Regions from separate parts of the Ruegeria sp. CH6 genome, predicted to be linked through region 2. Evidence: riboswitches for the same ligand, from Rfam matches in the RefSeq annotation. Region 2 holds a riboswitch; each other region holds the start of a gene.

Region 1 (10,235 bases), on a different contig from region 2:
ATTTCACCGAATCCTGCCATCCGGTAACGAGATTGTCGTAGGTGACCGGAACATAGCCCGCGCGCGCCAGAGCCTTGCAGGCATGTGATCCGATATACCCGGCGCCGCCGGTTACGAGTATGTTGTTCATTTTTGGTCCCACAACATCCGGTCAGAATGTCGATTTGGTTATTCGGAGGCACGTAAGGGGGCTATTCCAGCCCCATCGCAGCCATCATCTCTTCGATCTTTGCTACGTCCTGCGGATTGTTCAGTTCCCAGAACTGCCGACCCTTGGCTTCAACCTCGACACACAGAACTTTGCGCCCGTTTTCCATGAAACGCAGCTGTTCAAGCCCTTCCAATGTCTCAAGCGGCCCGGTTGGCCAGCCTGGATAGGCCGACAGAGCGTCTGGTCGATAGGCGTAGACGCCAACATGATGAAACACCGGGGTTGGTTCGGTACTGGCATAGGTTTCCGAGGTGAAAGGAATGACCTCTTTCGAAAAATACAGTGCGCTGTGATCTGTGCCGAAAACGGCGGTTGTGCCCCCGACGCGGTCATGCTTACGGTCATTCAGCAAACCGTTCAGGGCATCCCCGTCGCAGCGCAACACAGGGGTCGCAACGCCCGCCTCGGGTGCGGCGCGCAAGCCTTCAATCAGATCTTCGACAAACCAGTGCGGCGTCAGGGGTGCGTCCCCCTGCAAATTCACAACGATGTCATACCCATTGCCCAGAACCGAGTGCGCCTCGGCACAGCGTTCGGTGCCATTGGCACAGTTCTCCGAAGTCATTGTGACCTCGGCCCCGAAACCTTCCGCAACTTCGCGAATGCGGTCGTCATCGGTGGCCACCACAACGCGGTCGACGCCAGCGACCGATTTTGCGGCACGCCAGGACCGTTCAATCAGCGTCATCGAGTTACCGGTCGCACCGGTCAGCGGCACAAGAGGTTTGCCCGGATAGCGCGACGAGGCATAGCGGGCAGGGATCGCAATCAGAACGGACATCAGGCCTCCTTCAGCTCAACACCCGGAGCATAGGCGATGAAGAACGGGTTGGCATAGCCGTCCTTGCCATATGTCAGCGGGGAGTGATCGTCGAACCGCACGACATCACCACCGGCACCGGCCAGCACTGCGTGCCCGGCGGCCGTGTCCCATTCCATAGTGCGACCCACACGGGGATAGATGTCGGCCTCGCCGGTGGCGACCAGGCAGAACTTCAGTGACGAACCCGCGCTTTTGCTGTCCTGCACCTGATATTTGTTGATGTAATCGTCTGTTGCCTGATCACGATGGGATTTTGAGGCGACGACCAAAAGTGCCGTATTGTCCGGGTTAGAGACTGATATTGGTGTCAACTCGCCTGTCTGCTCCTTGTTCAGAGCACCGGTTTCTTCAACCGATTGCCCATCAGCCTGAGTATAGAACATACGCCCTCGCGCAGGGGCATAGACCACACCGCGGGTCGGGACACCATTCTCCACCAGTGCAATGTTCACCGTGAAATCACCACGGCGGTTGATGAATTCTTTGGTTCCATCCAGCGGGTCGACAATCAGGAACGTATCGCCCTTTTCCGAATGCGAGGCGGCCTGTTCTTCGGTCACCAACAGGATATCGGGGAATGCCGTCCGCAGTCCTGCCGAGATCAGGGCGTCTGCGGCTTCGTCTGCCTCGGTGACGGGGCTGGCATCCGATTTGACCTTCACGTCGAAATCATCCGCCTCGTATATCTCCATGATCTTGTCGCCTGCTTCCAGGGCCAGACGTCGGATGACGGGAATGAGGGCGTCGTAGGTCACAAAAATGCTCCGTTCCTGAGGTTTGTTGATCCGAAAACCTGACCGACTTATGATGTGCCGGATACGGAACGGCAAGAATTTCATGCCAGGTTGCAGGCGATAAAGCAGGAAAGAACGTTCGAGTGTTCTATTACAAGCGAAATCAATCGCTGCTGGGCGGTGCATTCACGACGGCGGAACTCGTGTTCCATGCCGTTGTGCGCAACGTTCGATCACAGCATTCCAATGCGGTGATCGCCATCGTGATGAACATCATACAGGTTCTGGCGCTCGTGGTTGTCTTCTATCTGATCATGTCGCTTGTCGGGACGCGGGTGGCAAAGATCCGGGGTGAATATGTCCTGTATCTGTTGTCGGGTGTCTTTTTGTTCCTGACGCATATCAAGGCTGTCGGTTCGGTCGCCGGTGTCGGTATCGGCAACAACCCGATGATGCTGCATTCGCCAATGAACATCATGGTGATGTTGCTGGCCGCTGCATTCGGTTCGTTTTACACGCAAATTGTTTCGTTGATCGTGATCCTGTTCCTCTACAGCGTGACGATCTCCCCAATCGAGATTCAGGATCCGGGTGGTGCATTCGCGATGCTTGTTTTGGCCTGGTTCACTGGGTGTACGGTTGGTCTGATCTTCATGGCACTGAAACCATGGATTCCGCAGACTTCGGAGATACTCAACAATGTCTATCGCCGGATGAACATGATCTTTTCCGGAAAGATGGTTGTGGCGAACGCGCTCGGGGGTGCTTGGTTGGCGGCATTCGCATGGAACCCATTGTTTCACGTAATCGACCAATGCCGGGGGTTCGTATTCCGGAACTATTTTCCAAGAAACACAAGTTGGGAATACGCTCTTTGGGTCGGGCTCGCGTTGATGATGATCGGGTTGCTGGGCGTGTTCTTTACCCGCAAACACGTATCGCAGAGCTGGAGTGCGCGTCGCTAGGTTGCAACGCGCAGGGTTAGGTTGATGCGGCCACCTTTGGGCAACAACCGGGATGAACCAAACCGGATCCGGTCGACCCCGTGATATGCAAGACGCGCCGGACCGCCCATGATCACAATATCACCTGAGTTCAGCCAGATGGACTCGGTCTTGCCGCCCCGGGTCGTGTTTCCAATTCGAAAGAGTGCATCATCGCCCAGCGAGACAGACAGTACGGGCCAAGAGAAATCCGCTTCGTCCTTGTCCTGGTGAAGGCCCATCCGGGCACCCTCGCCATAATAGTTGATCAGGCAGCAATCGGGATCGCGATCGGGACTGCACAGGTCTTTCCACATCTGCAGGATAACATCCGGAATAGCAGGCCATGCCGCGCCTTTCGGATGGGTGTCCTGATACCGATACCCGGCTTTGTCTGACACCCAGCCCAGACCCCCGGCCGAGGTCATGCGTACGGACATCTGCTTGCCCGATGGGGTGGTGGGATGGAACAGGGGCGCGGATTTCAGAATCGGACGCAAGACATCGATCAGCTGCGTCTGCGCGGCCCCGTCCAGATAGCCTTTTCTGATATCGAACCCCCGCAAAAGCAGCCGTGCCATTCAAGAATCCCCAATCCTTGCCAAAACCTTGCCAAAAAAGGCTACAGAATCCCGAAAACCTGCATTTCAGAACGCTTGCAGGCCTCTTGTCCCGCCCTTATATACGCCGGGACGCGCGATGGTGTAGTGCTGTCGCGCAGCACTGATCGGGGCCGGATGCCATAACGGGTCCGGACCTCGGGACATCGCCTTGAAGAGAAAGGGATTGAAAATATGGGAAAAGTAATCGGCATTGACCTCGGTACCACAAACTCGTGCGTTGCCATCATGGATGGCTCGCAGCCGAAGGTCATCGAAAACGCAGAAGGGGCGCGGACCACGCCCTCGATCGTCGCCTTCACCGAAGATGAGCGACTGGTCGGTCAGCCTGCAAAACGCCAGGCGGTCACCAACCCCGACAACACCATCTTTGGCGTAAAGCGTCTGATCGGTCGTCGTGTGGATGATGCAGAAGTCGAAAAAGATAAGAAAATGGTGCCGTACGCCATCGTCGATGGCGGCAATGGCGACGCGTGGGTTGAAGCCCGCGGTGAAAAATACTCCCCAAGCCAGATCTCGGCCTTCACTCTGGGTAAGATGAAGGAAACCGCCGAGAGCTATCTGGGTGAGGAAGTCACGCAGGCGGTGATCACCGTTCCGGCATACTTCAACGACGCACAGCGTCAGGCCACCAAAGACGCCGGTAAAATCGCCGGTCTGGAAGTGCTGCGGATCATCAACGAGCCGACAGCAGCTGCGCTGGCCTATGGTCTGGACAAGGAAGAAACCCAAACCATCGCGGTTTATGACCTTGGTGGTGGTACCTTCGACGTAACCATTCTGGAAATCGACGATGGCCTGTTCGAGGTTAAGTCGACCAACGGCGACACCTTCTTGGGTGGTGAAGACTTTGACATGCGCATCGTCAACTACCTGGCGGATGAGTTCAAAAAGGAACACGGTGTCGATCTGTCTCAGGACAAGATGGCCCTGCAGCGTCTGAAAGAAGCTGCTGAAAAAGCCAAGATCGAGCTGTCCTCGACCTCGCAGACCGAAATCAACCAGCCGTTCATCTCGATGGGTGCAAACGGTCAGCCGCTGCACATGGTCATGAAACTGACTCGTGCCAAGCTGGAATCGCTGGTTGGCGACCTGATCAAGAAGTCGATGAAGCCTTGCCAGGCTGCTCTGAAAGACGCAGGCCTGTCGGCTGGCGACGTGGACGAGGTTGTTCTGGTCGGTGGTATGACCCGGATGCCGAAAGTGATCGAAGAGGTCACCAAGTTCTTCGGTAAAGAGCCGCACAAGGGTGTGAACCCGGACGAAGTTGTTGCCATGGGCGCCGCCATTCAGGCCGGTGTTCTGCAGGGCGACGTCAAAGACGTGGTTCTGCTGGACGTGACCCCGCTGTCGCTGGGCATCGAGACGCTGGGTGGCGTGTTCACCCGCCTAATCGACCGCAACACGACGATCCCGACCAAAAAGTCTCAGGTCTTCTCGACCGCTGAGGACAATCAGAACGCCGTGACCATCCGCTGTTTCCAGGGTGAGCGCGAAATGGCCGCGGACAACAAGATCCTGGGTCAGTTCAATCTGGAAGAGATCCCGCCCGCACCGCGCGGCATGCCTCAGATCGAGGTGACTTTTGACATCGATGCCAACGGCATTGTCTCGGTTTCGGCCAAGGACAAAGGCACCGGCAAAGAGCAGAAGATCACCATCCAGGCCTCGGGCGGTCTGTCGGACGAAGATATCGACAAGATGGTCAAGGACGCCGAGGAAAACGCCGAGGCAGACAAGGCCCGCAAAGAGCTGGTCGAAGCCAAGAACCAGGCCGAAAGCCTTGTTCACGCGACCGAGAAATCGATCGAGGAACATGGCGACAAGGTCGACCCGTCGACCGTCGAAGCGATCGAGCTGGCCGTTGCCGCGCTCAAGGATGAGCTGGAAACGGACAATGCGGACAAGATCAAGTCGGGCATCCAGAACGTGACCGAAGCGGCCATGAAACTGGGTGAAGCCATCTATAAGGCGCAAGCGGAAGAGGGCGAAGATGAGCCTGCCGCCGCGGATGCCGCACCGGGTGATGACGATATTGTCGATGCCGAGTTCGAAGATCTGGACGACGACAAGCGTAACTAACGGGTAACCGGGCCAATTTGGGCCGGTCCGGTTGCCGGGCCGGCCCGATTACGTTGAGGCATAAGGAAATACTGATGTCAAAACGCGACTATTACGAAGTGCTCGGCGTGTCCAAGAGCGCTTCGTCGGATGAAATCAAAAAGGGCTTTCGCAAAAAAGCCAAAGAGCTTCATCCAGACCGCAACAAGGACAATCCGGATGCTGAAGCGCAGTTCAAAGAGGCCAACGAGGCCTATGATGTGCTGCGTGATGCCGACAAAAAAGCAGCTTATGACCGCTTTGGTCATGCTGCGTTTGAGAACGGCATGGGTGGCGGTGGTCGTCCCGGTGGCGGATTTGGCTCTGGTGATTTCTCCAGCGCGTTTTCGGATGTCTTCGACGATCTGTTCGGCGATTTCATGGGTGGCCAGCGTGGCGGCGGCGGTGGACGTCGTGCGGCACGTGGATCGGACCTGCGCTACAATCTGCGCGTAACGCTGGAAGAAGCCTATTCCGGCCTGCAGAAAACTATCAATGTACCCACTGCCGTGGCCTGTTCATCCTGTGATGGCACCGGTGCGGAAAGTGGTGTTGAGCCAACAACCTGTCCGACCTGTTCGGGTATGGGCAAGGTGCGGGCGCAACAGGGCTTCTTCACGGTCGAACGAACCTGTCCGACCTGTTCTGGCCTTGGTCAGATCATCAAGAACCCCTGTAAATCCTGCAACGGCGCGGGCCGTGTCGAAAAAGAGCGTGCTCTTTCGGTCAATATCCCTGCCGGTGTTGAAACCGGTACTCGTATTCGCCTTGCTGGCGAGGGTGAGGCCGGAATGCGGGGTGGCCCTCCGGGGGATCTCTACATATTTGTCGAAGTCGCGCAGCATCAGCTGTTCGAGCGTGACAGCATAAACCTTTACTGCCGCGTTCCGGTAAGCATGGCCAAGGCTGCGCTGGGCGGTTCGATCGAAGTACCGACCATTGATGGTGGTCGTGGTCGCGTGCAGATCCCGGCCGGCAGCCAGTCTGGCCGCCAGATGCGTCTGCGTAGCAAGGGTATGCCCGCGCTGCGTGGTGGCGGAGTTGGCGACATGTTCATCGAACTGGCCGTCGAGACACCGGTGAACCTGACCAGCCGTCAGAAAGAACTGCTGCGTGAGTTCGAGGATCTGGGCGAAGACAACCACCCGGAATCAAAGAGCTTTTTCTCATCTGTCAAATCCTTTTGGGATGGGATGAAGGGCTAAGAGCCCAGCAATCAAGAATGTCAGGCCGGTTCGTCAGAGCCGGCCTTTTTTTGTTCCTTAGGTCCAGTTTGATCTGAAACCGGTTCAGATTGGCCCTTGAAACCCGGTCCAAGCCCTGAGATTGTCCGCGCGAACCGTTGGGGTGCCCCGTCTTGGGGCTGAGAGGCGTGAATGCGCTAACCCATCGAACCTGATCCGGGCAATACCGGCGTAGGGAACGGTCTTAGTGCACAGACGTTTTCCATGCCCGTTGCCCTTTGAATATGGAGCAACGACATGGCGCATATTGCCCTGACAATCGCAGGATCGGACAGCGGAGGTGGTGCCGGAATTCAGGCCGACCTCAAGGCGATGTCCGCGCTGGGTGTCTATGGCGCCAGCGTTCTGACCGCAGTGACGGCGCAAAACACTCAGGCGGTGACCGCGGTACACGGCATCCCGTTGGAGGTGATCTCCGCGCAGATCGAAGCGGTTCTGAGCGACCTCGACGTCGGTGCGATCAAAATCGGGATGTTGGCAACACCCGAAATCATCCAGACAGTGGCTCAGGGGATTTCTGGTTTCGAAGGTCCGGTTGTGCTTGACCCGGTGATGGTCGCTAAATCCGGTGATGCCCTGTTGGCCGCTGAGGCGGTTCAGACCTTGCGTGACGTGCTGTTGCCCCGTGCAACGGTGATAACGCCCAACCTGCCCGAAGCAGCCTGTCTGCTGGAACAAACCGCAGCCAGGACGCCCGAAGATATGATCGCCCAAGGTCTTGGCCTTTGTGAGATGGGTGCACGTGCCGTTCTGATGAAAGGCGGTCATGGAGAGGGCGAAATCTGCCACGACTTACTGATTGATGCGTCGGGTAAAGTGGCTGATTTCAAAGCGCCTCGCAAATCCACAAGAAACACTCACGGCACCGGGTGCACATTGTCATCTTCGATTGCCGCCGGACTTGCACAGGGATTGAACCTGACAGAAGCAGTGACTCAGGCGCATGGATATCTGCAGGGCGCAATTGCCCGCGCAGATGACCTTTGCATAGGGCAGGGCCATGGTCCGGTGCACCATTTCCATCAGGTCTGGTCGGCGTGACGGTCTGGTCTGTCATAGGTGCCGGTGTTGCCGGTCTGGCGGTCGCGAGTGAACTGGTTTCCCGCGGCGCACGCGTTCAGGTCTTTGATCCTGGCGGCCCGCCTGGCCCACATGGGTGTTCCTGGTGGGCTGGTGGCATGCTGGCACCATGGTGTGAATACGAGAACGCCGAGGAACCTGTGCTGCGACTGGGTCAACAGGCCATCGATTGGTGGGCGGGCCGGACGCAGGTACACCGATGCGGAACCCTTGTTGTTGCCAATGCCCGGGATTTGCCGGATCTGCGTCGTTTCGCACGTCGTACCGAAGGTTTTGAACAGGTTGAACAGGCGAAAATTGCCGCATTAGAGCCTGACTTACATGGATTCGGAAAGGGCTTGCATTTTAGCGCAGAGGCGCATGTCGATCCCCGGCAGGCGCTGAACTATCTCTATCGTCAGCTGCGCGAACAGGGGGTGGAGTTTCATCAGAAACTCGCACCTGCGAAGTTGGAGAATCCAATCGACTGCCGCGGGCTGCATGCGCGTGAGTACTTGCACGATCTGCGCGGCGTGAAGGGTGAGATGCTGGTAATCCGCTGCCCGGATGTGGCGCTGAACCGCCCCGTACGCCTGCTGCATCCACGCATGCCGCTTTACATCGTGCCGCGCGGCGACGGCATTTACATGCTGGGTGCCACGATGATCGAATCCGAAGACAGCAGCCGTATCACTGCGCGTTCGATGCTGGAGCTGCTGAGCGCGGCCTATGCCCTGAACCCAGCCTTTGGAGAGGCAGAGGTGTTGGAAATCGGTGTCGATCTTCGCCCAGCCTTTCCTGACAACCTGCCACGCATCCGGCGGCTGGGTCGGACAATCTATGCCAATGGCCTCTATCGCCACGGCTATCTGCTGGCGCCTGCATTGGCGCAGGGCGTTGCCGATCTGGCGTTGGAAAACAAACACTCGGAGATGGTTGATGAAGATCGTCCTTAACGGTGAATCGCGCGACGTGCGCGCGGAAACCTTGTCTGAACTGCTGAAGGAATGCGGGTTCTCTGGTCGCGTTGCCACGGCAGTGAACGAAGATTTCGTCCCGTCCAGTCTGCGCATTGCCCACAAACTGGCCGAAGGCGACCGGATCGAAGTTGTTGCGCCAATGCAGGGGGGCTGAGCATGAAACGGTTTTACGGCACCGATTTGCCAACCCCCCTGATGCTGGGAACAGCGCAATATCCCAGCCCTGCTATTCTGGAACAGGCTTTTCGCCAAAGCGCAGCAGGCGTGGCCACGGTTTCGCTCCGCCGTGAAGGGGCGGGCGGCGCGGGACAGACGTTCTGGTCCATGATCCGTGAGCTTGGCGTGCTGGTTTTGCCGAACACGGCTGGATGCCACACGGTCAAAGAGGCAGTTACCACGGCTCATATGGCACGTGAGGTGTTTGATACGCCCTGGATCAAGCTGGAACTGATCGGTCACACGGACAGCCTGCAGCCGGATGTGTTTCAGTTGGTCGAGGCCGCTCGCATCCTGACCGAGGATGGGTTTCAGGTGTTCCCGTACACAACGGACGATCTGATCGTCGGAGAACGGTTGCTGGCCGCCGGCTGCGAGGTCCTGATGCCCTGGGGCGCGCCAATCGGGTCAGGTCGCGGGCTGAACAACGAATACGCATTGCGTGCCATGCGTGCTGAATTCCCGGATGTGCCACTGGTTGTTGATGCAGGCATCGGTCTGCCAAGCCATGCGGCCCACGCAATGGAACTGGGCTTTGATGCCGTTCTTCTGAACACAGCCGTTGCCCGTGCGGGTGATCCGGCTGCGATGGCCAAGGCGATGGCACTGGCGGTTCAGGCCGGACAATTGGCCCATCAGGCCGATCCGATCGAAGCGCGCGACATGGCCGAGGCCTCTACTCCCGTTATTGGAAAGGCGTTCCTGTCATGACCCTTGATCGATTTTATCCAATCTTTGATCACTCTGACTGGTTGCGCCGAATGCTGCCTTTGGGGGTCAAGCTGGTACAGCTGCGCATCAAGGATCAGCCAGACGACGTCGTGCGTCACGAGATCGAAGTGTCACAAGCTCTGTGTCGCAAACATGGTGCTGTGCTGGTGGTGAATGACTACTGGCAGGCAGCTATCGAAGCGGGCTGTGACTGGATCCACTTGGGTCAGGAAGATTTGGACGACGCCGATCTCAAGGCGATCCGTAAGGCCGGTCTGAAACTGGGTGTTTCAACCCATGATGATGACGAGCTTGAGCGCGTATTGGCAATGGGCCCGAATTATGTCGCGCTGGGCCCAGTATACCCGACCATCCTGAAAAAGATGAAATGGCATCAACAGGGCTTGCCGCGGGTGACCGAATGGAAAGCACAGATAGGTGACACCCCCTTGGTCGGTATTGGCGGCATGAGTGTTGAACGCGCACGCGGCGTATTCGAGGCTGGCGCGGATATCGTTTCAGTTGTCACCGACATCACACTCAACGACGATCCC
Region 2 (10,235 bases):
GAGATCCAGGGTGTTGGTTACCGGGCTCAGATGCAGGGCAACACCCTGAAGCTGAACCTGGGTTACAGCCACGATGTTGATTTCACTGCTCCGGAAGGTGTCACCATCACCGCACCGAAGCAGACCGAAATCGTTGTGGAAGGTATCGACCAGCAGCTGGTGGGCGAAACCGCGGCCAAAATCCGCGAGTGGCGCCGTCCCGAGCCTTACAAAGGCAAGGGCATCCGCTACAAGGGCGAGTTCATCTTCCGCAAGGAAGGCAAGAAGAAGTAAGGACGCAGACAATGGCAAACAGCAAAAGAACCCTGTTTCTGAAGCGCCGCCTGCGCGTTCGGAACAAACTTCGCAAGGTCAACGCGGGTCGTCCGCGTCTGTCCGTACACCGTTCGAACAAGAACATCTCTGTTCAGCTGATCGACGACGTACGTGGCGTGACCCTGGCATCTGCCTCGACCCTGGAAAAAGACCTGGGTGTTGTTGGCAAGAACAACGTCGAAGCGGCCACAAAAGTGGGCGCGGCCATCGCCGAGCGTGCCAAGAAGGCAGGCGTCGAAGAGGCCTATTTCGATCGTGGTGGCTTCCTGTTCCACGGCAAGGTGAAGGCAGTTGCCGACGCCGCGCGTGAAGGTGGTCTGAAGATCTAAGACCTGCGGGCGGGTTTCGATCCGCCCCGATGATCCGGGGGCCTCGGCAACAGTCGGGGCTCACTTGGATTGAAGAAAACGGCGCCGAGAGCGCCACATGAGAAAAGGGATGCCAAATGGCAGAACGTGAAAACCGTCGGGGCCGTGGCCGCGACCGTGAAGAAGCACCGGAATTTGCAGATCGCCTGGTCGCAATCAACCGCGTGTCGAAAACCGTAAAAGGTGGTAAGCGCTTTGGCTTCGCCGCTCTGGTGGTTGTCGGCGATCAGAAAGGCCGCGTCGGCTTTGGCAAAGGTAAAGCGAAAGAAGTACCTGAAGCCATCCGCAAGGCGACTGAACAAGCCAAGCGTCAGATGATCCGCGTGCAACTGCGCGAAGGTCGTACCCTGCACCACGACATCGAGGGCCGTCACGGCGCTGGTAAAGTGGTTATGCGCACCGCACCTGAAGGTACTGGTATCATCGCCGGTGGTCCGATGCGTGCCGTGTTCGAAATGCTGGGCGTCAAGGACGTTGTGTCCAAGTCGCTGGGCTCGCAGAACCCGTACAACATGATCCGCGCTACCATCAACGGCCTGCAAAAAGAGCAGAGCCCGCGTTCGGTTGCCGCACGTCGTGGCAAAAAGGTTGCCGACATCCTGCCCAAGCGGGACGAAGCACCGGCTGCTGCTGAAGCAGAAGCGTAAGGAGAGCGAACCATGGCAAAAACCATCGTCGTCAAGCAGATCGGTTCTCCGATCCGTCGCCCCGCTGAACAGCGCGCAACCCTGATCGGTCTGGGCCTGAACAAGATGCACAAGACCCGTGAGCTGGAAGATACCCCTTCGGTTCGTGGCATGGTCAACAAGATCCCGCATCTGGTTGAGATCATCGAAGAGCGCGGCTAAGCCCGATATCTTCGAAGTTCATAGAAACGCCCTCGATCATTCGGGGGCGTTTTTTCGTGTCTACGGATCCTGGTTAGGCAGAGGCCGCAGATTGGAGAGAAACCTGCTGAATGTGTTGTGATTGTCGACCAAAGCAACAGAAAAACCGACACGCCGACAAACAATTTCGCAAAAAGGCTGGCCAATCCTGCGTGGCAGTGAAAAGACACCACCGTCAGAAAAAATTCGATTCGGCTTTGCTGGTTTGCCTCGCAAACGCGAAGTCAGATGAGGCCACCCAATTGGCAGATCGCCGGGCAGCCATACGAAGACAGAGGATACCCATGGGCCTGACCTGCTATGACGTAATGGTGCCGACTGAAGTTCAGCGAACCATCCATCCGGATGAAAGCATTGCCACCGCCTTTAATATTATCAGAGACAGCCGTGCGCGGTTTTTGCCGGTGGTAGAAGATGATGGCACATATGTCGGTGTATTCACAGCACCGACACTTCTAAAGCTGATCCTGCCCAAAGCAGCAACAATCGGTCTGAACGATGATGCGTCGCGGGTGCCAATCGAGTCTCTAAGCTTCATGAACCTCACACGGGATGACTTCGATCAGCAGCTGGAGCGGTTGAAGACAGAAAAGGTGCGCGACAACATGTCGAGACCGACCAACATCCCAGTGGCTGCACCGGACACGCCGGTGATGGAAGGCATTTTTCTGATCTACAAATTCAAGCGGCACGTGATCCTTGTCGAGCCTGAAACAAAGCGTTTTGTGGGCACGGTGAGTGCAAACTCACTTCTGGATCGCGCACTAAGCTAACCACCAACGAACCGGACAAAAATCTTGGCTGAGCATTCTACGTCACACGGAGAGGCTGCGTTCTCCGTTCCACAACTATTGGGCATTGATCCCCTTTGGGTCGCGACCGGTATCCTGATCCTGGTCTACGCCGTACTGATAACCGAAAAAGTGAACCGAGCCATTCTGGCAATGCTTGGCGCATCGCTGATGGTACTGTTCGGGATCATCAATCAGGAACAGGCGGTGGCCGGGGTCGACTCCAATACACTGGCCCTTCTGATTGGCATGATGGTCATTGTGGGTATCACCAGCAAATGCGGACTGTTTCAGTTCGTGGCGATCAAGGCCGCAAAGTCGGTCAAGGCCAATCCTACCGGTATTCTGATCATGTTGACGCTGATCACGGCCGTGTTTTCAGCATTGCTGGATAACGTGACAACCGTCTTGCTTATTGCCCCGATTACCTTGCTGATCACCGAAGCTTTGGAAACGCGCGTCTTCCCGTTTTTTATTGCTGAAATTCTGGCTTCGAATGTCGGGGGCACAGCAACCCTGATCGGTGACCCGCCGAATATTATCATCGGCTCCGCCGCAGGTCTCAGCTTCAATGAGTTTGTTGTGAATCTGGCACCGATTTCGGCGATCTGTCTGGTGGTCCTCACGGGAATTATCTACCTGATGAATCGCAAAGAGCTTGCCAGCATTCCGAAGTCTGCCAGCGAGCGGATTATGGGCTTCAATGAATCCGAAGCGATCACGGATGTAGGTCTGATGATCAAATCGCTGTCTGTTCTGGCGCTGGTGTTGCTCGGTTTCACGTTGGGGCATGGGTATGGTATTCAACCTGGTACCTCCGCATTGGCCGGTGCGGGCTTGTTGATGCTACTGGCCTATGGTCACCAGCACGGCGAAGAGCAGTCGGAATCCGTGCACCATATCTTTGGCGAAGTTGAATGGGTCACGATCTTCTTCTTCGGTGGTCTCTTTGTCATCGTTGCCGGTGTTGAGCATGTAGGTCTGCTGGCTTTCTTCGGTGAGAAGGTGCTGGAGTTGACACAGGGCGATATGATGTGGACCGCGTTCTTCATCTTCTGGGCCTCAGGTATCCTGTCGGCGATCCTCGACAACATTCCCTTCGTGGCGACCATGATTCCGCTGATCGAGTCCACAGCCGACACGTTTGGTGGAGAAGATGCGATTGAACCGCTGTGGTGGTCATTGGCGCTTGGGGCTTGTCTGGGTGGCAACGGTACCTTGCTGGGCGCGAGCGCGAACCTGACGGTCGCAGCTTTTGCCGAGAAAGCAAAGCAGCCCATCGGCTTTATCGCGTTCGCTAAAATTGCATTCCCGATCATGATCCTGACCCTGATGATCGCGAACGTATACATCTGGTTGCGCTACTTCTGACGCATTGCGTTAGATGCGAAACGGCCTTTCATTGTCAGGGGCATGTGAACCTTTGGTTTCATGCCCCTGACGGGCCTTATCTATCTCTACGTACTATGAGAGTGCACGATGCAGCACAGAATGCCCTGACAATGTGCAGGCCTAACATCTGGCAAATCGCCTTGTGCCGAAGCGACTATCCCAGGTAGTTGCGCAGGCTGGGTGGTGGGTTGTCGAGCAACTCTGTCGTTTCAACCGGCGAATGGGCCTGACCTTCGGCAACGAGTATTGTCTGATCGGTAATGCGGCGCGCGTCCTGCGGATCGTGACTGATCATCAACAGAGTTGTGCCAGTCCCCTCAATCAAATCAGCAACTAAATCCAGCATTTCGGCTTTCAAAGCAGGGCCAAGTGCAGCGAACGGTTCATCCAGCAATAGCACCTGACGTCGTTGAACGAGCACTCGGGCCAAAGCCACCCGACTTTGCTGCCCGCCAGATAGCTCAGCGGGTTTGCGAGTGCCCATTCCCGCCAGACTCACACGTGCCAGGGCGGTTTGGACCTCACCTTGTTCGTCAGGGCTTAGTCGTCCATTTGGGCGCACGCCCAAAGCGATATTCTGCTCAGCGGTCAAATGAGGGAACAGGTTGCCGTCCTGAAACAGCATGGCCAGGGGACGCTTGCCCGGTGGCAGGTCTGTTATCTCGGTACCCTGCCAGAATATTTGACCCTGAGTTAGGGAACGAAAACCGGCAATGGTTTCCAGCAATGTCGATTTACCTGCACCTGATGGGCCAATGATTGCAACGCTCGCCCCGGGTTCGATGCCAAGATCGGCGTGCAGGGTGAAATTACCATTTTCAATGACGCAATCACTAAGCTTCAGCATGCCAGCGTCCTCCGCGATCCAATATCCAGAACGCCGACATGGACAACAGCAGCAAAAGCAGCGCCCCTCCGGCGGCGGCTTGCATTTGATAAGCTCCCATCAGGCGGTAAATCTGTAAAGGCAGCGTTGCTATCTGGGCGTCTGCGAACAGTGCGATCACCCCGAGATCTCCCATCGAAAGGGCTGCGGCCAGCCCGGCTGCAAAACCGATCTGCGCGCGCATTCGAGGAAGCAGAATGCGGACAAAGAAGGTCATGTTGGTCATGTCGAGGGAAAGCGCCAGTCGGCCGTGTCGCGACACCACATCGCGCGCGGCCGGGACAAGAATGCGCAATGCGAAGGGCAGAGCCATAACTGCGTTGACCAGCGCCGTCACCGGAAGCGCAAGCGCTGTCGGGTTGGCCACAGGCCTGACAAGGATGAACAGTCCAGTACCAATCACCAGCGGTGATGCGGCCAGCCCGAGGATGCCGCTGAGCTCAACAATGCCATAGCGCCCGGTCGCGACAGCGGTGGCCATGGGCAGCGCCAGCAGCAGCAAGATTACAGTGCTCGCGGCCGCCACCATGACCGAGGTCAATGCGGCGCGGAACACCAAAGCTGGCGTTTCGAAGAGACCAGCAAATCCTGAAATCACAACAGATGCCAAAGGAAGCAGCAGGAACGCGGCCGCTGCAATGATCCATAAGGCATCGGCAATGGGCGCGCCGCCATCCCACCGGCGGATGGGGCGATCCAGCCCGGTGCCGAAGCCGTCTCCGCGAGAAAACCTTAGGGCGGCCAAAGCTGCAGCGGCAGTCAGGGCCAGTTGTAGCGCCGACAACAGTGCAGCACGGCCGAGGTCAAAGTCATAGGTAAAGGCCTGATAGATCGCGAGTTCGATTGTGGTCGCACGGGGCCCGCCACCCAGAGTCAGCGCAACAGCAAAACTGGTCAGGCAAATGGCGAAGATTACCGCAAGCACGCCCGGTAAAATCCGTCTTAGCATCGGCAACTCGATCAACCGGAACATGGCCATTCCGTTGCAGCCTAACTGAGCAGCGAGGCGAAATCGCTCGGCCGGAATTTCTTGCCATCCCTGCAGGATGAGGCGCGTGGCAAGGGGCAAATTGAAGAATACATGGGCCAATACCACACCATGCAGACCGTAGATGCGAATGGGTGCGAAGCCAAAATAGCCCAATATATCAGAGATCCAGCCGGCCCGACCAAAGACCTGCAGCAATCCGATTATCGCAACGATAACGGGAAGAATGAACGGCGCGCCAAGCAGCGCAATCAGCGCGCGACGCCCGGGAAACCGTCGCCGGGCGAGTGCTCGTGCAACCGGAACCGCCAATCCAATACTGAACAGAGCGGAAAGTATCGCTTGGGTAAGTGTAAAGCGCAGGGCAGCCCAGTCGGCCGGACCAAATCCACCGCCTGCTTCGGCACGCAGGGCGACTGCGGCCAGCGTGCCCAGTATCAGCGCGGCGACTAGGGCAGCCGCGCCGATACCCGGCAATGGGCTTACTGGCTGAGCGCGCTCAACCATTCTGCAAGTGCCTGATCCCGCACGTCGGCGGCTTCATCGGGTGAAAAGAGCAGAGCCTTTTCCGGAACGGTCAGGGTTTCAAACCCTTCGGGCAACCCAGCTGCCGGGGTCACTGCCGGGTACATCCAGTTGGTTGTAGGAATAATCTGCTGGAACGCATCCGAAACCATGAATTCCAGGAATTGATCCGCCAGTTCCGGCTGATCAGTCCCGGCGAGTTTCCCTGCCACTTCAACCTGCATGTAATTACCTTCGTCAAAGACAACCGCCGATTTCGAAGCGTCTTCTTCAGCGATCAGGTGATAGGCCGGAGAGGTGGTATAGCTGAGGACCATATCCGATTCACCTTCGAGGAACAGACCATAGGCCTCGGACCACCCTTTGGTGACTGTTACGATATTGTCTGCAAGACCAGCCCAGATTTCGGGTGCCTCGTCGCCATAGGCCGCCTTCACCCACAACAACAGACCAAGACCGGGTGTGGAAGAACGTGGATCCTGAATGATGATCTTTGTCTCGCTGTTCGCCAATTCACGGAAATTCGCTGGGGCCGAGTAATCAGCGTTGTGAACAAAGGCGAAATAGCCCCAGTCGTAGGGCGCAAAAACGTCGTCGGTCCATTCAATCGGCAGCGCGTAGTCAGCTGTAACGGAACTGGGTGCAAACAGACCGGTTTCCTTGGCCGCATTAATTAGACTGGTATCCAGTCCCAGCACCACGTCAGCTTCCGAGTTTTCGCCCTCAAGCCGGATACGTGACAGCAGGGCGGCGCCATCTTCAACGCCAACAAGATTCAGATCGCAATTGCAGACCGCTTCAAAAGCTTCTTCGACCTGCGGACCCGGCCCCCAGTCCGAGACAAAGCTGTCATAGGTGTACACGGTGAGCTGAGGTTTGTCGGCGGCAATAGCCGAAGTTGCACTCAGTAATCCCGCAGCAATCAGCAGATGTTTCATATCATCCTCCATTGCGGCGAGAGGGCAAGGATGGATGAAACCGTCACCTTTCCCTCCGCCGGTTCTAGCCGGTTCAGGTTCAACGGGTTCGCCTGATAGGCATCTCAGCGCGGCATGCCACGCACCCCGAGGTGAAGCTGTGATTAGGAGGATGGAGACCCGATTACAACTATAATCGCGTCACCCAGGGTGCACGAACCGAAAGGTAGCGCTCACAAATTGCTCATATCTGACATTAATTGCAGATCGTTGCCGCAACTTCGGCAACGATCCTTGAGTCTACAATTCCTCAGGACCCGCCCGTCAAATCTTGGGCAAGCATGAAGGCATTGCCATCGGGGTCATAGAATGTTGCCGTCTTGACCATGCCTTCGACTACATCTGTTGGGCCGTCAAACTGAACATCAGCCTGTTCTAGCTTTTGCCTTGCGCTGTCTAGGTCGGCGATGCCGAATACAGGGACGCAGTTTCCGGGCGCGGGTTTGGTGTGCTCACCAAGCCCAAGGGTTACGCCCTTGGTCAGGGTTTCTAGCTCTGACCAACCTGCCTCATCTGCATGATAAAGCGTTTTGAAGCCAAGCATGCTCTCGTACCAATCGGCGCTGGCGTGACGATCCTTAACCGACAGCGCAATTGTTATGGTTTCTTCCAGGGAAATGAGCGGCATCATCTTTCCTTTTAAGGTAAAATATAGTAACTATACTTTATGTACATTGATGCACTTGTCAACATCACTTCGCGGGCGTGGGCCCTGCCCATTCTTTCCAATCTTCACGAAGGTGTCCCTGGGCGGCAGGCGCCATTGTTGGCTGCAACCGGCGCGGGCCGTACGTCATTCTCTCAGAGTGTAGATCATCTCATCCAAATTGGATTGCTTGAGCGAAACCCGGGCTACGGCCATCCGTTGCGACCGGAATTTCGACTGACACAGCGTGGTGCAGTGGCAGCCCGGTTCGCCAATCAGATCCTGTCTGCGACCAGCGAAGATAATCAGGATCTGCTTCGGCGCTCATGGACGTTGCCGGTTCTGGCAACCCTTCACGAACTGAGCCACTTTAACGAGATCAGGCGAAACCTGCTGACGATCACTGATCGCGCCCTCTCACAGTCCTTGCGGATGATGGAAGAGCGGGACTGGGTGCAACGCGACATCGATGATGGCGCACGGCCACCCCGTGCGACTTACCATCCGATAAATACCGGTGAAACAATCACAGCAATCACAGGTCCGGTGATTGTGTTCAAAACCGGTTCGCAGTTGCGGCAGTTAAAGGTCGGAGACAGCGTCTGAGGTTCCGAACCAGATCGGCACATCACCTTCTGACCAAGGGGCGTATTTGTGCATGATTTGCCCAAAGGTGTCGCTTGCCAGAAACTGGTCCAGCCATCTGATCAGGTTGGGCCAAGGCTGAGCGTCAAACCACACACGGTCAATATTTGCGAACTGGCGCACGAATGGCAGCATTGCCAGATCTGCAATCGTTGGTCGATCTCCGAACAGCCACGCCTGCCCATCCAGTTTTTGGTCAAAGTCGGTCAGATAGGTGGCAGCTTTTTGTCGCTCAACCTCTTCGTCCAGATCGGGATATCGCGTGGCGTATTTGGTGTGATCCAGCGCATCCTTGAACGGGCCGTCATTTGTTGAGATCAGCTCCCAACCTTCCTTTGGCATATCGAGCAACTGTTGGGGGTCGCTCTCTTCCAAAGCCCAGATCATAATGTCCAGACTCTCATCCAGAACCTGATCATTGGTTCGAAGTGCGGGCACTGTCCCAGACGCTGAAGTATCAAGAAAAGCCTGTGGTTTGTCCCGCAGCAGGATCTCACGCAGCTCGACCTTTACACCCGCGCTGACCAGCGCGAGGCGCGCCCTCATCGCATAAGGACACCGACGAAACGTCCAGAAAACAGGGTGCTGAGCCATATCGCGATCTATCCGGCTTTCTGTGTCATAGTCAAATATGCGGGCGCAGCGCTCGATTGCCCCGCCCGCATCATCAGCTCAGCCGCGCCCGCGATACGGTGGCACTCCCTGATCGGGAATCCAGACGCCTTCGGGCATCGCACCGGTTTGCCAGAACACATCAATCGGTATGCCCCCGCGCGGATACCAATATCCGCCGATACGCAGCCAGCGGGGTTCAAGGAACTCTGTCAGACGCCGCGCGATCGAGATTGTGCAATCCTCGTGAAATGCACCGTGGTTCCGGAAAGAACCAAGGAACAGTTTCAGTGACTTGCTTTCGACCAGCCACTCACCCGGTACGTAGTCGATCACCAGATGTGCAAAGTCGGGTTGTCCCGTCATCGGGCAGAGCGAGGTAAATTCGGGTGCCGTAAAGCGAACGTTGTAGTCCACGTCCGCCTGCGGGTTCTGGACACGCTCCAGCTCGGCCTCTTCGGGGCTGGCAGGCATCTGTGTTGAGCCGCCCAACTGGGTGAGATTGCTGTAGATGCTGTCACTCATGTGTTTCTCCTTTGCTCAGACGCCGCGCTTGTTACCCCAGACAAGTACATGCAGCTGGGGAAGAATACGGGGTCTGAACCATCGTGCGTTAAGGGTTGTGTCGATCAGCCATTCCAATCGTCCTGTCGTTTCACCCAGGTCGATGGGTTCCGTGGGATCGCTGTTCGGATTTCCGGGCTGAAGATAGAGCGGCAGATCCGGATAACGATCTGCAACTTCGCGCGCCCAATCAAAATCAGCACCATCGAAGATCACAATCTTCAGGACGGTATGGGTTGGGCGTGCAGCCAAGCAGGCGTCAAACTGACCCCAATCCATCATTTCCCCGCTGCTTGGCGGTTTGGGGCTCAGGATCAGCATGTTGAGATCTGAGAACCACGGCTTGGCGATCGAGCCCTGGGTTTCGCAGGCAAATCCGTATCCATGTTCCTTGCCCAGTGCAATGAGCGGGGCGAAATCCTGAATGGCCGGATTGCCGCCTGACAGCGAAACGGTCAATGGTTGCCCGCCGGACAGGCGTTGGACCTCGGCCCAGACCGTCTCGGCCTTCATCGGGGTCCAGTCATGACGATAGTCGCTATCGACTGCATGGGGGCTGTCGCACCACGAACAACGAAAATCACATCCGCCGGACCTGACAAAGACCGTCGGTTCGCCGATCAGTGCGCCTTCGCCCTG
Region 3 (10,235 bases), on a different contig from region 2:
GCGACATCGCCCAAATGAGCCTTGGCCATCGCTGCCTGATGACACGCCGTTGCACTGTTTTCATCCAAGCGCAGTGCCTGCTCGGCTTCGATAAGGGCAAGCTTTGGATGGTTCTTCTCAAACAGAACCTGCGACAGACCAACAAAGCTGTCGGCTTTGTTCCCATCCAGTGAAATGGCGTTTCGAAACGCATTCTCTGCCTTGTCCAAATCGTTTTCGAGCATGAACAACCGTCCGAAATTCCGGTGCAGCTCGGCGTCACGTGGTGTCTTCTCCAACCGGTTTTCCGCAACGCTGCGGGCCTCGGACAGTTTTTCCACCTCAATCAGCACCGAGATGAGATTGTTGGCCGTCTCGGCAGATGCCGGATTGAGCCTCAGCGCCTTTTGATACAGCAGTGCCGCCTTATCCCGATCACCGTTGTCGCGCGCGATGCTTCCCAGATTGTTGATCGCGCGGTCGAATTCGGGGGCCAAAGCCAGCGCACGTTCCTGAGACGCTTCTGCCTGATCAAGATGGCCCTGATCATAGTAGACCAAACCGAGATTCGAATGAGCCGCGGCGCTGCCGGGTACGATTCGCGCCGCGCGCTCTCCAATCTCTCGTGCCTGATCCAATTGACCGGCAACGCGCAGTACTTCGGTGAAGTTCGTCAGGAAGTTACCATTCTCAGGCTGCAATCGCACGGCCTCACCAAGCGCTTTGACGGCGGGATCAAGCTGGCCGGTTTGAAATGCGATCAATCCAAGCATGTGATGCGCCGGTGCAAATTGTGGTGCTGCGCGAACAATCTCGGAAAACAGACCCACAGCAGGTTTGAGATGTCCCTTTTCATAGTGAGACATGCCTTGTGAGAACGCATCCTGCACCGAAAGCTGCTGCTGCCTTGCCATTAGTGTTACCTCATTCCTGCAGCGTTTTTGACCTGCAAAAGCGCATGTTTTTTGGATCGACCAGCTACTCGTAGAGCATTCTTATAGCCCAGTCTATTGGCCAGATTTTCCGGATAACACCAAGTATCAAAACGATATGTAGTGTGTGGTATGTGCAATACCGCAAAATATTTGAAAGGTTTATACAAAAGTCACATTTGTGCCCAGCTTCGCAGCTAGCTAGCTAATTTACCTATAGTAAACAAATAAAATTCCGAGGGGGTTTTCGGAAAATGAAGAGTAGCGCAATAAAGCGCCCACACACTCGTGTGGCGCGCGGGGGTCGTATTGTGAAATGGAAAGGGCAAGTGGCGAGTGTTGCGCCGTCGCTGTTCCTTGTTTCGGCTTCTGTTGTGGCATTGTCGGTCGGGACTGCGCAATCGCAGGTCATTTCGACGACACAAAACACCCGAGCAGTTGTTTCCACCGATGTGGATACCACAATTACGGCAACCGGAGCGGTCAACCTGACCACCAGCGGCGGTCCGGCCGTTCTCATTGATACGGACTATTCCAGCACAGCGATCAACAACGGCACAATTTCGGGCCCCTCTTCGGCCAGCGCCACCGGATTCGGTGTACTTCTGGACGGGGATCTCAGCGCGACCGGTGAGATCATCAACAACGGCACGATAGCTATCAACGCCGGCAGCAGCACCTATGGGGCGGCATTTGGTTTCCTGATGGGCGGAGACTATAGCGGTGCATTTGTGAACACCGGCACCGTCACGGCGAATGCACAGGCCACCAGCAGCGGCAGCGCAAGCGCACTTGGCGCGCTGTTCACAAACGGCGTTGAATCGACAGGTTCAGTTTTCAACTCGGGCACAATTTCAGCCACCGCAAGCGCAGCTGGAACCAGCGATGTTTCTGCACTTGGGCTTGTGTTCGTCGGCGATGTCGGCACGAATATCGACAACAGCGGCACGATCAGCGCCACTGCTGAAAACGGCTCGACCCTCGAGGCCCGCACGATCCTGATTACCGGGGCGCTGAATGGCGATGTCAACAACTCGGGTACGCTGCAGGCCACAGCGACCAATAACGGCACCAACGCCGAGGCTATTGCCGTTGAAATTCAGGGCAACGCCAACGGCAACTTAATCAACAATGGCAACGTGCAAGCCGTTGCAACCGGGCAGACGACGGCCACGGCCTGGGCCTACCACTTGGAAAGCGATCTGAACGGAAGCTTCAACAATACCGGAACGATTACAGCAACGGCGACTGCGACCTCTGGCGAAGCTGATGCCGCAGGACTGTATGTAGAAGGCGACACGACCGGAAACGTGGTGAACAGCGGTTCAATCAACGTTCGCGCCAACGCAAGCTCATCGGCCACCGCCGCCGCCGTCTATCTGTCCGGCGATTTCGATGGCAGCTTTTCGAATACCGGTTCTATCTCGGTTGTCTCGAACTCAACCGACGACGAAGGCGTTGCCAATGGTCTCTACGTGAGCGGAGCCATGACCGGTAACATCGTCAACGGGGGCAGCATCGATATTCGGGCCGAGGGCGTTTCTTCGGCGACAGCAGCAGCCTTTGATATCCGTGGTGGCCTGACCGGTAACTTCGTCAACACCGGAACTGTAACCGTCAACGCCACAGACACCACTGATGACGAAGCCGAGGCCTATGCCCTGACCGTGCGTGGTGGCATGGAAGGCGATATCTTTAACAGCGGCACCATTGCTGTCCGGGGCGACGGCTACTCATCGGCGACCGTCGCAGGATTCGAGATTCGCGGTGGACTGGAAGGCAACTTTCACAACACCGGATCGATCACTGCCATTGCGACTGATGAAACCGAAGAAGCTGAAGCCTATGGCCTTTATGTCAGCGGCGGCATGACTGGCAATATCGTCAACTCCGGATCGGTTCAGGCGATCGGACATGCGTATTCCTCTGCGACCATTGCCGGCTTTTACATCACAAGCGGCCTGACCGGCGATTTCAACAATTCCGGTTCGGTGACCGCTATTGCCACAGATCAGACCGATTCCGCCGAGGCGTATGGCCTGTATGTCTCAAGCGGCGTGGACGGTAACGTCACCAACAGCGGGACGATCTCGGCTACGGCATTTGCCGAAGAGGATGGAGCTTATGCATACGGCATATACTCGTCCTCCGATGTGAATGGCGATTTCGTCAACACCGGCGCGCTGATTTCACAGGCGACGGAAACCGCTGACTTTGCATCTGCTGTCGGATTCTACAGCGGTGGCGATGTGACAGGGAATGTCGGCAACAGCGGTTCGGTGGTTGTGCGCGCGTTGGGACAGACCTCTGCCTCTGCACGCGGTTTCCATTTCGGCGAGGGGCTGGACGGAGCCTTCTTTAATTCGGGCACCATCGACGTCAGATCGGTTAGCGCCGCTGCTCGGTCACGACCTGTTCCCCCTCCACCACCATTTGCAGTTGTCCCACCGGATGCAAGCGGCGTCTTCGTAGACGGCGGTGTCTCGAGCGATTTCATCAACACTGGTTCCGTCGCAGTGCGTCACGATGCAGTGACCGAGGCCAATGCCGCAGGCTTCTACATTGGTGAAGATCTTGATGGCAACTTCGTAAACCAGGGCTCCATCTCTGTCACGGCCAACTCAAGCGATGACGAGGGCGTCGCCACCGGGTTGTACGTTGGCGGCGCAATGACCGGAAGCATCTTCAACTCCGGCAACATCAACATTCGTGCGGATGGGGTATCATCAGCTACGGCGATCGCATTCGATATACGTGATGGGTTGACAGGCGATTTCGTCAACACCGGAACGATTACGGTGCATGCACGCGATGTCGTGGATGATGAAGTCGAGGCTTTTGGGCTTCAAGTTCGCAATGGCATGACCGGAAACATCATCAACACTGGCACTGTCGACATTCGTGGAGAGGGTTATTCCTCGGTCACTGCGACAGCCTTTGAAATCAGTGGCGATTTCAACGGAACCTTCCGCAACAGCGGAACGATCAGTGCCGTCGCCATCGACCAGACGGATGAGGCTTATGCCTATGGTCTGTATGTCAGCGGCGAAATGGAAGGCGATATCATCAACACCGGCACCATCTCGGTCCGAGGTGAGGGGAATTCTTCAGCAACCGTCGCGGGTATATACATCCGCAATGGCCTTGAAGGTAACTTTGTGAATTCCGGTTCAATCAGTGCAGTCGCGACTGACGAAACGGAAGAAGCAGAAGCCTACGGCCTGTATGTCAGAGGCGGGATGACCGGCAATATCGTCAACACCGGTTCGGTGAGCGCCCGAGGAGAGGGTTACTCATCTGCGACCGTCTATGGATTCTATATCCGCAGCGGACTTACCGGAGACTTCTTCAATTCCGGCTCCGTCAATGCCTTTGCACAGGACGAAACATCCTCGGCCGAAGCCTATGGCCTGTATGTCAGTGGTGGGTTCGAAGGTAATGCGATCAACAACGGCGTCATAACCGTGCAGGCGATCGCCGATGAATCCCAGGCCTATGCATATGGCATCTACTCATCCTCAACGCTGGATGGTGACTTTACCAATACCGGCACGATCTCGGCACAGGCAACTGCACCCGATTCCTTTGCTTCGGCAGCCGGTTTCTATGCCGGTGCGCTTGTAAGTGGGAACATCGCAAACAGCGGCACGATATCAGCGCAGGCGCAGGGTCTTGGCTCTGAAGCGCAAGCGTATGGCATCTACGCGAGCGGAGTAGACGGCAACGTTTCGAACAGCGGAGCAATCACGGTTAAGGCCGATGGTGAAACCTCTGCAACAGCAGGCGGTGTCTATATCAGCAACGCGTTAGCGGGCAGCTTCACCAATGCGGGTTCGATCAACGTGACCTCCACGGATGCCACGGACGAGGCCGAAGGATATGGTCTCTATGTCGGGGACGATGTCGCGGGCGACATCACCAACAGCGGCTCCATCACTGTTTCAGCCAAGGGTGAAACAAGTGCGTCGGCTTATGCAGGCGCCATCCAGATCAGGGACGGTTTTGACAGCACGCTCTCGAATTCTGGCACCATCAGTACCACCAGTATTTCAGGTGCAGATGATGCTACCGCGCGTGGCGTCTATGTGCGTGGGAACACCGGGGGTCGCGTTGCGAACACCGGCAGCATCATGGTTCGGGCCGAAGGTGCCCAGAATGTCAGAGCGCAGTCGATCCTGCTCTATGATGAGGTCACCGCAGACATCTCCAACACAGGCACCATCAGCGCCGCTGCAGCAATAGCGAACGGCACTAACGATGCCGAAGCGCTGGCTGCGGGTATCTGGGTCGAGAATATGCAGGGCACGTTCTCAAACACCGGATCTATCACGGCAAGCGCAACGGGTGGTCCCGCTGCGAATGCATATGGTCTGTATTTCGAGAACTTTGACGGCGTGATTACGGATGTAGGAACCATCTCGGCCACTTCCGACGGCGGTGATGCTTATGCGATCTATCTGGGAACCGGCAAAGGTGTCCTGAACGTAGATACGAAAGACAACATCTCGGGCCGGATCCGTGTTGGTGATCACGATGTGAATCTGGACGCACAAGGGGGTAGCAAAGTCTTCAGCTTTGAGGACGCCGCACCAACTGTGGGAACATTCACCACCAAGATTTCGGATCAGGACTCTGCCTGGTTTGTCCAGAACGAAGGTGGGGCAGCTCCGGTATATGCTGTCGTTGACGGGACCGACGTTGCAACGCCGGGCGATGTCGTCGCCATGTTTGGCAGCGTAGTAGGCAGCAGCGGCAATGCGCTGCAGTTCCAGCAAGCCCCGCAGGTAACACAAGGTGTTTCGTTCAGAAATGCGCCCGGTGCGACTTTCGGTGGGTTCCGCCCGTTTGCAATGATCGACGCAGAATATCGCGAGTTCGAGAATGATCCTGACGTCAAAACCGATGTGAAGCTGTTCAACGGCAGTGCCGGACTTTCCGGCCAGACAGAAAACGGCATTGCACTGGCTTTTGGTATGGGCGTGTTCACGGCCGATGGTGATAGCCGCACGACCGACTTTGACACCACCGGCTTCTATCTGGATGCAGCGGTGGGTCGCCAGTTTGGCGCGTTCACGGTTGAGGCCGGGCTTGGTTACGGCTGGCTTTCGACTGATCGAACACGTCAGATCACGGGCAGCGCCGATGCAAAGGCAGATTATGACAGCACACTGCTGACTGCACATATCGGTGTTGAGCGCGCGTTCGATGTCAGCGACAATTTCGGGCTGATCGGTTTTGCAGACGCCAGATATACCAATCAGAAGGATGATGGTTACACGGAAACCGGCTCGGTCGCGAATGCCACGGTCGGAGACATCACAACCGAGGTGATCGAAGCCCGGTTGGGTGCCGAAGTTGAAAAACAATTCAACAATGGCGGAGTTCTGTCAGGCCAGCTAAGCGGTGTGCTGCGCCGTGGTCTGGGGGATTCGCAGGCCGATGTCTCCGTCTTCTCATCAACTCAGAATGTGATCTTTGCATCGACAGACTTTACCGGTGCAAGCGTCGCAGTTGGTTATGAGAAAGATCTGGTTCAGGACATGCTGCTGGAGCTGAAGGCCGAACAGGAGATCGGCGATAATGCTCAGGGCCCGTTCCTGCGCGCCGGTCTTAAGTGGTCGTTCTAAAATAAAAATCTCTGCGGCACCTACCCGGTGCCGCAGAGACAAATTCCTGATGACAGCGCCCTCCTACCTAACGCTGTGTTTATGTAAATCGAAACATGGCTGAATAAGGGCTTGTCTCAGACGTGGTGCCTGAGCTAACCAAAGGTCACGCAGGGGAGTCCCACCGAGGGGACTGAGAGGCTGACGGGGCATTGCCCGGCGACGCGACCCTTTGAACCTGACCCAGTTGATACTGGCGTAGGAAGCTAGGGCGCGCAGGCCATGGATCCGGGCGGGCGCACTCCGAACAGGGGGCCGTACACCCTCTCGTTTCCCCAAGCCAAAACTCATCTGGTGTCTTTTTGAGTTGAACTGCTTGAGGAGCACCAACATGAATGTCCCCAACCCCAAAATCACCACAGGTGAACTGCCTGCTTCGTGTAAGATCTATGTGAATGGCACACTGCACCCTGACGTCCGCGTTCCAATGCGCGAGATTTCGGTCCACCCGACAGCGGGTGAGCCGCCGTTGCCGGTCTATGACAGCTCCGGCCCCTACACCGATCCGAACGTGATCACCGACATTCGACAAGGCCTGACACCATTGCGTCGCAAATGGATCGAATCGCGCGGCGATGTCGAGGAGTATGAAGGGCGCGAGATCAAGCCCGAGGATAACGGGTTTGTAGAAGGCGACCGCCTGACGCCCGAGTTTCCGGTGCGCCCGCGGCCTCTGCGCGCAACAGATGGCAAGGCGGTGACGCAACTCGCTTACGCCCGCGCCGGGATCGTGACGCCAGAGATGGAGTTCATTGCCATCCGCGAAAACCAGCTGCGCGAGGCCGTGGCCGAGCAACGTGAAGGCAATGATTGGGGTGCCAACATACCGGACTATGTGACTCCGGAATTTGTGCGGGATGAGGTCGCCGCAGGTCGCGCGATCATCCCCGCCAATATCAACCACCCCGAAAGCGAACCTATGATCATCGGGCGCAATTTTCTGGTCAAGATCAACGCCAATATGGGGACCTCGGCGGTGACCTCTTCGATGGAAGAGGAGGTGGACAAGATGGTCTGGTCGATCCGCTGGGGCGCCGACACGGTCATGGACCTGTCCACAGGCCGCAATATCCACAACACCCGTGAATGGATTATCCGCAACTCACCGGTTCCGATCGGCACCGTGCCGCTCTATCAGGCGCTGGAAAAGGTGAACGGCATTGCCGAGGACCTGACATGGGAGGTGTTCCGTGACACGCTGATCGAGCAGGCCGAACAAGGCGTGGACTATTTCACCATCCATGCGGGCGTGCGCCTGCACATGGTTCCAATGACGGTGAACCGGGTGACGGGCATCGTGTCGCGCGGCGGATCGATCATGGCCAAGTGGTGCCTGCATCACCACAAGGAAAGCTTCCTGTATGAGCATTTCGATGAGATTTGCGACATCTGCCGGGCCTATGATGTGTCGTTCAGTCTCGGGGACGGTCTGCGTCCCGGCTCCATTGCTGACGCCAATGACGAAGCACAGTTTGCCGAGCTCGAGACGCTGGGGGAGCTGACTAAGATCGCCTGGGCAAAGGACTGTCAGGTAATGATCGAAGGCCCCGGCCATGTGGCGATGCACAAGATCAAAGAGAACATGGACAAACAGCTGGAGTGCTGCCACGAGGCCCCCTTCTACACGCTTGGCCCCCTGACCACCGACATCGCACCCGGTTATGACCACATCACCAGTGGCATTGGCGCGGCGATGATCGGCTGGTTCGGTTGCGCGATGCTCTGTTACGTCACGCCCAAGGAGCATCTGGGGCTTCCGGATCGGGACGACGTGAAAACCGGCGTGATCACCTATAAGATCGCCGCCCATGCGGCGGATCTGGCAAAGGGACTTCCAGGCGCGCAACGCCGTGACGATGCCCTGTCGCGTGCCCGGTTTGAATTCCGTTGGGAAGATCAATTCAACCTGTCGCTCGACCCCGACACCGCGCGCGAATTCCACGACCAGACTCTGCCGAAACAAGCGCACAAGGTCGCTCATTTCTGTTCGATGTGCGGGCCGAAATTCTGCTCGATGCGGATCAGCCACGACATCCGGTCCGAGGCGCAAAAAGAAGGAATGGAGGCCATGGCCGCCAAGTTCCGGGAAGGTGGAGATCTTTACCTGCCTGTTGAAGACTGACCGGTATGGCGAGACCGGTCCAACCGGTCTCGCATCCGTCTGAAATACGGACCTAGGAGATGTTACATTGAACACCTAAATAGACCGCATCAGGCAAAAAAACAGGGTTTACCGGTGACTAACGGACTGAGTGAGCAACACAGCAACGCCATAAAATATTGGGCAAAGCAGCATTCAATTATTCGAAAAGTGATCCTCTTCGGCAGCCGGGCTCGTGGTACGCATTCCGCAAACAGCGACTTTGATCTGGCAATACAAGTGTTCCCGGCCAGCCCGCATCACTATGCTCAGATGGCCTATATGGACTGGCATGACCGCCGCGTGGAAGATCTGGAAGCTGCGCTGAATCACAGGGTTCAGCTTGAGTGGTTTGCACCGGGGGCAGGACTGGCCATCGAAAGATCGATAAAATCCGAAGGCGTCACGGTTTTCTTTCGTCAGTACTTCGAAGACGAGGCCGGTTAGTTGTTGCGTATGCGGCTGACTTGACTCGCAAAGCTTCGAAAACTGGTGCAGCGACTGCCGAAACGGTTGGCGAAGCCCGAAGGGCTTCAGCCAGTCACTGTATAGACGGTGCTGAGTATCCACAACGCAGCGGCCAGCAATGCAAAGGTCGCTACCGTGGATACTCCGAAACCCAGCACATTGGCATTGCGATACGGGCGCATCAGATTGTCAAACCCTGATTGGTTCAGGGGCCCTTCACTCACCTTAAGTTCTGCAATGAAGTGAGACATCATGGGGGTGTTTCTGGCAATCAGCGTACCCAGACCACGGCACATGATCCACAACGTTGGCAGGAGGGGCGGAATACAGGCAATGCTCAGCACAATGGCAGCCGGAACACCACCCTCACGGAACGGACCTACCAGGTTCACCCAGTCGTTACTTACGCTCTCAGGTGTCAAAACCAAGATCGCATAGAGAACGAACACCATCAGAAACGGGATAATCAGCGCTAGCACAAGTCCGATCGCCGCAATGCAGACCAGCCCGGCGAGGATGGCCACATCACCGGCATCATGCCATCGCAACGCGCTGAGAATTTCGACCATCGCGACAAACGCAAGCCACGCACTGACGGCGATAAATAGGATGAAGATCAACATCGCTCCGTGGGTCGCACCCAGATTACCCAGATACCCCAACACAAATGCCGCAGACAGAGCCAACCCAAGCACAAAGGCCATCTTGCGCTCGTTCGGCACCAAAGTGACCAGGAAACCGGACATCATAAACAGCCCAGTGTTTTCGAAGACCCGACTATGCACAATCAGAAACACACCGTAGCCGATCTGATACGCCAGATCATAGTAAGTATCTGATCCCCCGAAGAAACGGGCACTCAGCTTGTCCCGATCTACTGCCGCCGCCACAAACGCAAACATGGGCAGCACGCTGATGGCTGCCTGAAACCAACGCTTGTTCGCTGGAACGTCATCGTTAAAAAAGCTCCACGCTCCGTAGGTTGTGATATCAAAAAGCGCCCAGCCCAAGTAGATTGCACTGACCACAAAGACGGAGGATAGCCCAAGT

Evidence for each region. A riboswitch is a leader RNA that binds a small molecule or an ion and turns the genes downstream of it on or off. The one in region 2 is predicted to bind thiamine pyrophosphate.
Region 1: another riboswitch for thiamine pyrophosphate. It lies ahead of thiD (bifunctional hydroxymethylpyrimidine kinase/phosphomethylpyrimidine kinase); the one in region 2 lies ahead of thiB (thiamine ABC transporter substrate binding subunit).
Region 3: another riboswitch for thiamine pyrophosphate. It lies ahead of thiC (phosphomethylpyrimidine synthase ThiC); the one in region 2 lies ahead of thiB (thiamine ABC transporter substrate binding subunit).

Annotation. Positions count from the first base shown of each region.
Region 1 is NZ_JBQFQS010000012.1:79,019-89,253, forward strand. It holds gene galE (UDP-glucose 4-epimerase GalE) at 1-130, opposite strand, end outside; gene ACR0CW_RS18955 (3-deoxy-manno-octulosonate cytidylyltransferase family protein) at 192-992, opposite strand; gene cysQ (3'(2'),5'-bisphosphate nucleotidase CysQ) at 992-1,789, opposite strand; gene ACR0CW_RS18965 (ABC transporter permease) at 1,912-2,733, shown strand; gene ACR0CW_RS18970 (alpha-ketoglutarate-dependent dioxygenase AlkB family protein) at 2,730-3,332, opposite strand; gene dnaK (molecular chaperone DnaK) at 3,546-5,453, shown strand; gene dnaJ (molecular chaperone DnaJ) at 5,528-6,676, shown strand; TPP riboswitch at 6,805-6,910, shown strand; gene thiD (bifunctional hydroxymethylpyrimidine kinase/phosphomethylpyrimidine kinase) at 6,953-7,756, shown strand; gene thiO (glycine oxidase ThiO) at 7,753-8,730, shown strand; gene thiS (sulfur carrier protein ThiS) at 8,714-8,908, shown strand; gene ACR0CW_RS19000 (thiazole synthase) at 8,911-9,681, shown strand; gene ACR0CW_RS19005 (thiamine phosphate synthase) at 9,678-10,235, shown strand, end outside.
Region 2 is NZ_JBQFQS010000005.1:201,475-211,709, reverse strand. It holds gene rplF (50S ribosomal protein L6) at 1-273, shown strand, start outside; gene rplR (50S ribosomal protein L18) at 285-644, shown strand; gene rpsE (30S ribosomal protein S5) at 761-1,330, shown strand; gene rpmD (50S ribosomal protein L30) at 1,343-1,531, shown strand; gene ACR0CW_RS13595 (CBS domain-containing protein) at 1,855-2,343, shown strand; gene ACR0CW_RS13590 (ArsB/NhaD family transporter) at 2,368-3,732, shown strand; gene ACR0CW_RS13585 (thiamine ABC transporter ATP-binding protein) at 3,908-4,600, opposite strand; gene ACR0CW_RS13580 (thiamine/thiamine pyrophosphate ABC transporter permease ThiP) at 4,587-6,134, opposite strand; gene thiB (thiamine ABC transporter substrate binding subunit) at 6,110-7,090, opposite strand; TPP riboswitch at 7,123-7,229, opposite strand; gene ACR0CW_RS13570 (VOC family protein) at 7,380-7,757, opposite strand; gene ACR0CW_RS13565 (winged helix-turn-helix transcriptional regulator) at 7,797-8,381, shown strand; gene ACR0CW_RS13560 (glutathione S-transferase) at 8,358-9,014, opposite strand; gene queF (preQ(1) synthase) at 9,093-9,557, opposite strand; gene queE (7-carboxy-7-deazaguanine synthase QueE) at 9,573-10,235, opposite strand, start outside.
Region 3 is NZ_JBQFQS010000004.1:318,236-328,470, reverse strand. It holds gene ACR0CW_RS12315 (sulfotransferase) at 1-893, opposite strand, end outside; gene ACR0CW_RS12310 (hypothetical protein) at 1,166-6,538, shown strand; TPP riboswitch at 6,680-6,799, shown strand; gene thiC (phosphomethylpyrimidine synthase ThiC) at 6,909-8,699, shown strand; gene ACR0CW_RS12300 (nucleotidyltransferase family protein) at 8,814-9,164, shown strand; gene ACR0CW_RS12295 (hypothetical protein) at 9,251-10,235, opposite strand, start outside.